4 regions of the Lysinibacillus sp. FN11 genome follow, and region 1 is predicted to be linked to each of the others. Evidence: riboswitches for the same ligand, from Rfam matches in the RefSeq annotation. Region 1 holds a riboswitch; each other region holds the start of a gene.
What was found. Region 1 has a riboswitch for thiamine pyrophosphate ahead of thiC (phosphomethylpyrimidine synthase ThiC). Riboswitches for the same ligand answer to the same signal wherever they lie in the genome.
Positions count from the first base shown of each region.

Region 2: another riboswitch for thiamine pyrophosphate. It lies ahead of thiW (energy coupling factor transporter S component ThiW); the one in region 1 lies ahead of thiC (phosphomethylpyrimidine synthase ThiC).
Region 3: another riboswitch for thiamine pyrophosphate. It lies ahead of thiM (hydroxyethylthiazole kinase); the one in region 1 lies ahead of thiC (phosphomethylpyrimidine synthase ThiC).
Region 4: another riboswitch for thiamine pyrophosphate. It lies ahead of thiT (energy-coupled thiamine transporter ThiT); the one in region 1 lies ahead of thiC (phosphomethylpyrimidine synthase ThiC).

Region 1 is NZ_CP102383.1:4,558,903-4,561,106, forward strand. Features, by position in the region: gene NP781_RS23835 (AEC family transporter) at 18-947, shown strand; TPP riboswitch at 1,008-1,122, shown strand; gene thiC (phosphomethylpyrimidine synthase ThiC) at 1,263-2,204, shown strand, end outside.
Region 2 is NZ_CP102383.1:284,614-286,817, forward strand. Features, by position in the region: gene NP781_RS01260 (VWA domain-containing protein) at 1-295, shown strand, start outside; gene thiW (energy coupling factor transporter S component ThiW) at 613-1,113, opposite strand; TPP riboswitch at 1,207-1,314, opposite strand; gene NP781_RS01270 (MFS transporter) at 1,381-2,204, opposite strand, start outside.
Region 3 is NZ_CP102383.1:3,022,435-3,024,638, reverse strand. Features, by position in the region: gene thiD (bifunctional hydroxymethylpyrimidine kinase/phosphomethylpyrimidine kinase) at 1-166, opposite strand, end outside; gene thiM (hydroxyethylthiazole kinase) at 154-921, opposite strand; TPP riboswitch at 1,006-1,103, opposite strand; gene mbcS (acyl-CoA synthetase MbcS) at 1,294-2,204, shown strand, end outside.
Region 4 is NZ_CP102383.1:3,596,403-3,598,606, reverse strand. Features, by position in the region: gene NP781_RS19110 (AAA family ATPase) at 1-48, shown strand, start outside; gene NP781_RS19105 (hypothetical protein) at 79-201, opposite strand; gene NP781_RS19100 (magnetosome magnetite crystal formation protein family) at 257-580, opposite strand; TPP riboswitch at 706-813, shown strand; gene thiT (energy-coupled thiamine transporter ThiT) at 948-1,508, shown strand; gene map (type I methionyl aminopeptidase) at 1,671-2,204, shown strand, end outside.

The DNA of each region.
Region 1 (2,204 bases):
GGAAGGGGGACATTGAAATGATGTATCTCGGAATGATTTTCTTTCAAATTGTTGTTCCTATTTTAGTGTTACTTGTAATAGGCGCTATCCTACAAAAGAAATTTCGCTTTAATTTAAAAGCATTGTCTCAGCTTATTACATATTGCTTTATGCCGGCAGCTGTTTTTGTAAATTTATATGAAACACATGTGGAGTTATCGGTACTGGGAGAGGTCGGATTATTTATTATACTCTTTATCGGTAGTCAAATGTTACTCAGTCATTTTATGGCAAAAGGGCTAGGTTTAGCTAGAACAGAGGCAGCTGTCTTTAAAAATAGTGTGGTGCTTATTAACTCTGGCAATTACGGTATTCCAGTTGCTCAAATGATATTTGCCACGCAACCTATTGGAGTAGCCATTCAGGTCATGCTCGTAATCTTTCAAAATATGACTACGTATACATATGGATTATACAATTTAATTTCTTCTACAAAGTCGGGTATGACAATCATCAAGGATTTCTTTAAAATGCCTATTATTCATGCGCTGATTATAGGTGCCGCTATGAACTATTTTGGTATCGGTATTCCACAGTTTATCAAAATACCAGTAGAACATGTGGCAGATGGATTTATTGCTGTGGCCTTAATTACTTTAGGTGCACAATTATCACAACTAGAGATGAAATCAATGTTTAATAAAACCGTCATTATCAGCTGTTTTACGCGATTAATTATTGGACCATCTGTTGCATTAGCCATTATTTATATATTGGGATTAGATGGAGTCGTCGCACAATCACTGTTTATAGCTAGTGCCTTTCCAACATCCCGTAATAGTTCTAGTCTAGCATTGGAATATGATGTAGAATCAGCAACAGCCGCGCAAGCTGTTTTATTTTCTACCATTGTAAGCTGTATAACTGTAACCATTGTGATCTATTTTGCGGAAGTATTATTTACCTAGTAAGATAAAAAATAACTTCCATCTCTTAGTATTATCTGCTACACTAGCATCAAACTAAATAGTATTAACTAGGGGAGTCTGATGAGTCAGGCTGAGAGGGAAACGCTACGAAGTTTCTTGACCCTTTGGACCTGATCTGGCTCATACCAGCGTGGGAAAGTTAAGAAGCTATTGCAGAGTATGCAATCAATAGACCTTTACATTCGTGGCCGGATCCAAATAATTATTTTGGATTCGGCCTTTATTTTTTGGATTGTTGGGGTGAGCTAGAATCGGTCCTTATATCAAAATAAATTTAAGGGAGAGAAGTAGCTCATGTCAGCAATTAGTGAAAAGAATATTACCATTATGTCTAGCTTTGAAGGAAGCAAAAAAGTATATGTGGAAGGATCACGCCCAGATATTCTAGTACCTATGCGAGAAATTGCATTAAGTCCGACAACAGGCAGTTTTGGAAATGAAGAAAATGCTCCTATTCGAGTATATGATACGAGTGGGCCCTATACAGATCCAGCCTACCAAGTAGATATTACGAAAGGTTTACCTGCCTTACGAAATGCATGGATTCAAGAGCGAGGGGATGTAGAAGCATATGAGGGACGCTCCATTAAACCGGAGGATAATGGTTTTCGTCATGTTGATGACCCGCGTATTCAAGAAAATGTCTTCCCTGAGTTGACGAGAAAGCCTTTGCGTGCTAAAAAAGGTAAAAATGTGACACAGCTTCACTATGCACGAAGGGGGATTATAACGCCTGAAATGGAGTTTGTAGCGATTCGTGAAAATATGAATCCTGAATTTGTACGTTCAGAAATTGCAGCTGGACGAGCTATAATGCCTTCTAATATTAATCACCCTGAGGCAGAGCCAATGATTATTGGGCGTAATTTTCATGTAAAGATCAATGCGAATATCGGGAATTCTGCTGTATCTTCTTCCATTGCGGAAGAAGTTGAGAAAATGACCTGGGCAACTCGATGGGGCGCAGATAATATTATGGATCTATCGACTGGTAAACATATTCATACAACTAGAGAATGGATTATTCGAAATGCTGCAGTGCCAGTGGGAACAGTGCCAATTTATCAGGCTTTAGAAAAGGTAAATGGTGTAGCAGAGGATTTAACGTGGGAGGTTTATCGTGATACTCTCATTGAACAAGCTGAGCAGGGTGTGGATTACTTCACCATTCATGCAGGTGTCCTTTTACGCTATGTACCACTAACAGCAAATCGTGTGACAGGTATTGTATCTCGA
Region 2 (2,204 bases), 630 kb from region 1:
TGTAAATAACCAACTGATAGAAGAGTTAACTCAGCGAACAGGAGGCACTGTTTTAAAGGAACCACAAGATGTCTTCCGTGACTTTACGACAAAAGGAGCAGATCGGCAAAATATTGCCACATGGCTACTCTTAGCGAGTATGCTTCTTTTCTTTATTGATATTACCATAAGACGTTTTGGTTGGAATTTCCTAACGAATACGAAGAAAAAAGAGCCGCTGGTTGAGGAAAAAACTCTACAGGCAGAAGACACAAATGTAGCACATTTGTTAAAAGGCATGAAAAAACGATCTTAAAATAGAGGAAGCAGCAGTGCAAACTTAATAGTTTTGCACTGCTTTTTTATATTGTTTGAATAGAGAGTTGTCCCCTTTGTTAGAGCGGGTAAGATGATCTAAAAAGTGGGCTCTTTGCTCATAAGGAGAGAAAGGCGCTCTAAGTTGAGTCATTGCCGCTCATAAAGAGTAGAAAAGCGCTCCAAGTAGAGCCATTGCCGCTCATAAAGTGGAAAAAGGCGCTCTAAGTAGAGGTATTCTCGCTCATAAAGGGAAGAAAAGCGCTCTAACTAAAGTCATCACCGATCATAAAGAGAGATAAAACCCTCCAATCCCTCTCAATAAAGAGAAGAATTAAACCTCTTTACTAGCTCTGTTTTACGCATGCTACTCGCAACCATTACACCTAAAATGGCGCCGATTGTACTTGATGTTAAAAAGGCTGGTAGGAAGAAGAATGCTGCTACAGATGTTCCCATGAATAATTTTGCGTAAGGGACGGCAATAAGTGAAGCCAGAATGCCAGTTCCGATAACTTCTCCGATACCAGCTAACCACATCTTATTGCTATATTTATAGGCAAGGGCAGCACAGAACGCACCGATGATACTACCAGGGATAGCTAGTAGAGAGCCTGTTCCAGTAAAAATACGAATGATGGCAGTGACAAAGGCAACTATAACTGTTGGTACGGGTCCAAGTATAATCGCTCCTATCACATTAATAGCATGCTGAACGGGGTAAGCACGTGCGATTCCTGTTGGGATGGATACGAAAGTAGAGCCTGCAACAGCAATGGCTACTAATAAAGCCATGACTGTTAATTTACGAATTGACATAAAGTTCACTCCTTTTGGTAAAGTTGGTGAGGAAAAATAAAAAGGCCACCCCTTTAAACAATAGGAAGCGGCCTTGCATGTATATAGTGACAACAGCAAGTAGCGCCACTTCCCTCCGCTAGTGTGAACTAGATCAGGTTCAAAGGGTCCGTATATTACCATATACGTCTCAGCCTTTTAAAGACTCCCCTAGTGGTTAAGATTATTCAATTTAGTGAATCAACAATAATGTAACATACTGTTAAAAATAGTCAATGATTTTTCAGACTATTTTGGATCGGGATGCATTAAATGAGGTGCTTTTTTCACTGTCCAGATGAGCGCAAGGAAGAAACAAGCTAATAATATGATAGAACCAAAAATATAGGGGCTATTCATATTCCAATCAAATAATAAACCTGCCAAAGCGGGTCCAATCATATTCCCAAGGCTCATATAGGCATTATTCAAGCCCGCAGCAAATCCCTGCTCTTTTTCTGCAAGTTTTGAGATGAGTGTATTAACAGCTGGACGAATTAATGTCGTTGCTGTAGAGAAAATTGTTGCTACAACTAATATAAGGGCAAAGCCAGAAACAAATAATATTAAGAAAATAGCAACGGATGCAATAAACAAATTAACTAGTACTACTTTCATTTCACCATAACGATTGAACAGTGGTGTAATAATAAACATTTGTACTACTACTCCAAAAGCACCACCAACAACTAATATAATCGCTATATCTACAGGTGTGTAATTAAACTTTTCTGTCACAAATAATGACAATGTCGTTTGGAAATTTGCAATTCCAAACGAGAACACCAGCATAATTATGAGCATAACAAAATAAGGCATATGTATGGAACGAGCCATTTGCTTCGCCAGATTGTCTTGCTTTTGTTTCTGTTGCGCAGTGTTTGGTTTGGTAGAAGGTAATAAAAAGTAAGATAAAATAGATGCTACAATGGCTGCAGCTCCAGCTGTGAAAAATGGGAAATGTAAGCTTACCTTTGCTAAAAAGCCTCCAATACCAGGTCCGATCATAAAGCCAAGAGACATGGCGGCACCCAACATCCCCATACCTTTCCCGCGTTCTTCATAGGTTGTGA
Region 3 (2,204 bases), 1.5 Mb from region 1:
AAACGTCAATTGGGCAAACACCTGTTACACCCAAAGTATTTTGAGCAGTTAAAGCAGTAATCACAGAAGTACCAAACACTTCTAATTCCTGAAATGTTTTTAAATCAGCCTGTATACCCGCGCCACCACCACTATCTGAGCCAGCGATTGTTGTTACAATATGCATGAAGCTACACCATCCTTTGATAAGCGATGTATAGCATTGAGTAAGGCTATTTGAAAATCACCAATGTCTGCAGTAAATGCTGATGCCAGTACACCTGCTTTTTTATAGTAAGTAAGTGTTTCTATTAATTGTTGGTAAGGGTTATGGCTTACACTATAGGCTGCGCCACAAATTGCGCTAAGTAAACAACCTGTACCCGTTACTTCCGTCATTTGTGGATGACCACCAGCGATCCATTGACTATGCTTGCCATCAGTTATAAAATCGCGTTCTCCTGTGACAATAACAATGCATTGATAGCGTTGAGCCAATGATACGGCTTCTGCTTCCATAGCGATAGTGCCATGACCACTATCGACACCTTTTTGTTGCCAATTTACACCAGCTATTGCTGCTAGCTCGCCGAGATTACAGCGAATAACGGCAAATTGTATGTTTTCAAGTAAATATTTTACGGTTTCCTTACGGTAAGTTGTGGCTCCAACTCCGACAGGATCTAAAACAACAGGAATATCAAGTGTATTGGCTTTTTCACCTGCTAATAACATGGCACTTTTTGTGCGATTATTAAGTGTTCCAATATTAATTAATAATGCTTGAGCAATGGCTACCATCTCCTCTACCTCTTGGCAGTCATCGGCCATTACTGGTGAAGCACCTATCGCTAATAAACCATTTGCTTGAAAATTTGCCACTACATAATTGGTAATACAATGTATAAGTGGTTGTTGTTGACGAATTGTTTGAAAAATCATTGTAGTCCTCCTTTAGGGATGGACGTAAGCATGCAAAAAAGGCTCTTTTTGTGTAAAAATGCACGAAAAGAGCCTTTCATCTGAAAAAAGATGTTTATTGCTCCCTACGTCAGTATTAACTAACAGGTTCAAAGGGTCAGGTTTTACCTTCTCAACTCTTGCGAGTCCCCCTGCAATCTTGCTTTTAGTTGACCAAAATGTACCATACTTTTCATTTGTATTCAATAGCAAGTTTTCCTATAGATAAAATGTGACCGATGCCATATAGGAGAGTATGATAGTTGTCATGACTTTACCGAAATTAAACACAAACCATTGAAAATGCTGAAAAAAGAGTTTTATAATGTGTCATAACAAAAGGGGGCAATTGCCATGAAAAGACAAGATTTAGTTGCACCAGAATGGTATAACATAGTAGAGGAAATTGAAAAATATGCTCAGGATGCAACCAAAAATGCTTTAATCATTTATGAAGAAAACCAAGACATCCAATGTATTACATATGCACATTTATTGGAAAAAGCGAATCAAGCAGCACATGTATTCACCAAGCAAGGTTTAAAGAAAGGTGATGTCATTTTAGTGATGGTACCCCGTTCAGTGGAAGCATATATTGTGTATATTGCTGCATTAAAAGCAGGTTTAACTATTATTCCAAGTTCTGAAATGTTAAGAACAAAGGATATTGAGTATCGAATTCGTCATGCAAATGCTAAAGCGGTTATTGCATTTGAACCCTATATTGAACAGTTCGATAAGGTGGGGAATTTACAAGACATCCAACAATTTGTCATAGGGAATGCACATAAACCTTGGCAGAACATACTTGAAAAAATGTATAATCAATCTACAACCTACATAAATCCTATCCCAACAAAAAGCACAGACAATGCATTTTTAGCCTATACAAGTGGAACAACAGGAAATCCAAAAGCAGCAGTGCATACTCATAGTTGGGGCTATGCTCATTTACGAACAACAGCACCACATTGGTTGGGTGTACAAGAAAATGATATTGTTTGGGCGACTGCAGCACCAGGCTGGCAAAAATGGATATGGAGTCCGTTTCTGGCTACTTTAGGCAGTGGTGCTACTGCATTTGTCTACAAAGGTAAATTTGAAGCATCTTCTTATTTAGCATTGCTTCAGAGATTCAAAATCAATGTACTATGCTGTACACCAACTGAATATCGTTTTATGGCAGCGCTTGATAATTTACATGAGTATGATTTAAGTGCAATTCGCCAAGCTGTATCAGCTGGTGAGCCATTAAATAGTGAGGT
Region 4 (2,204 bases), 960 kb from region 1:
GAAAAAACATTGAATGGCCATAGTCAAACCCATTTTGAAGTGAAATAAAACGAAGGCGTATAGGAATACGCCTTCGTTTTATTTTTTTCGAGTGGTGGTATTAGGTGTTGTGCCCTTTTTTGCAGCCATTACTTTTTTTACGATAGGAATAACAATAGGTGCTAACTTGACGGCAGTTTTTACAACGTTTGATACTTTCATCCCAAAACAGCTCCTTTTACAATTACTACTACCTGTTTCACTTAAAAATAAAACATTAACGGATAACACGAACAGCCTGAATTATATTCCAAATCACAATACCTAGTGAGACGAGAGCATAGATGGCGAATGAAGCAAACCAAATAATCATCACCGTCTTGTTATTGGAGGTTGGATCTAAACTAAATGTAGAAAAAACAAAGACAATAAAGAATAGAATGCCAAAAACAAAAGGTATTAAATGAGAGACAAGTGCACGAATCGAATGGCTTTTTACATCACTGTCTTTTGTCACAAAATATACAATTAATGGAACGATAAAAGGGGCGAAGAAAATACTAAGATAACTAAAGGCAGCTAAAATTTTTTGATTCTCCATAGTTGTACCTCCTTTTTAAATATTTACGCATGAAAAACAGCAAAGTTTCAAAAAAATGATGTATGGAAGGTTGTAATCCTTCAATCCTTTGCGTACAATGAGATTGTTCAAATAAATTCAGATGTAACGACCACAAGGGGAGCTGATGATGTCAGCTGAGACTGGGCACGTAATGCCTTGACTCTTCGAACCTGTAAGTTAACGCTTGCGTAGGGATGTGGATAGAAACCGACACTTGTACGATGTGAGGCTCTGTCCTGACATCGTTTTTTCGTCCTTAAAGGAAAAAAGGTGTCAGAAAGAGACATATCAGCGCTTTTCTATTCCTGCTCTTGTATCCTACATCGGAACAAAGGAGAGAATATGTATGGACAAAAAAAGACTATTAATGCTAGTGGAGATTGCGATTTTTGCAGCGATTGGTCTCGTACTGGATCAGGTTTCCTTTAAAGTATGGGCACAAGGCGGCTCAGTTAGTCTTGTTATGGTACCAATTATGTTAATAGCATTTCGCTGGGGCTTAGTAGCTGGGCTAACAACTGGATTACTCGTAGGTGTAATGCAAACCATGTTTGGTGCTACGATTGTGCACTGGCTACAAGGATTCTTGGATTATGGAGTTGCTTTTACAGTTGTAGGATTAGCGGCGGTTGTTCGTGGACCAGTGTTAGACGCTGCTAAACATATGAACAAAACAAAAATGGCACTTTATATAATCATAGGTACCGTTTTCGCAGGCTTCTTACGATACACAGCACATACAATTGCTGGTGCTGTATTTTTTGCCGAATATGCCGGTGACCAAAATGCATGGATCTATTCCATCATCTACAATGGTACATATATGCTACCAGCAACCATTTTAACGGCAATCGTTGGTGTTCTTTTATTCACAGCCGCTCCACAATTAATGCAAAGAAAAGCTTAATGCAAGTCCCTTCACATGAGTGGAGGGGCTTTTTTATCGTGAATAGCTCTTTTAGCACTTTGCAAAGTAGGAAAGCATACAATATTTAAAGCGTTTATCGTTATACGCATAAAAAGTTATGTTATATTAAAGAATAGATATTAGATGAAAGGGACGTTATACATGATTGTAAAAACGCAAGAAGAGATTGAAGCTTTTAAAAAAATAGGACGCATTTGTGCTGAAATTCGCGAAGCGATGAAAGCTGCAACAAAGCCAGGAGTTACAACACTTGAGCTTGATGAAATTGCTGGTCGCATGTTTGCAGAGGCTGGCGCTATTTCAGGACCAAAGGGAGAATATGATTTTCCAGGGTATACATGTATTAGTGTCAATGAAGAAGTAGCACATGGTATTCCAGGAAAGCGTGTTATTCAAGAAGGAGATATCGTAAATATTGATGTTTCTGGTTCTTTAAATGGCTATTTTGCTGACACAGGTATTTCATTTGTTGTGGGTGATGGCTATGAGGACAAAGAAAAGCTTTGCCGTGTTGCTAAAAGTGCCTTTGATCGAGCAATGACAAAAGTAAAGGCTGGATCTAAATTAAATCAAATTGGTAAAGCTGTTGAACGCGAGGCAAATGCTAATGGGTTAACTGTTATTATGAATTTAACAGGTCATGGCTTAGGTCAATCTTTACATGATGAACCAAAC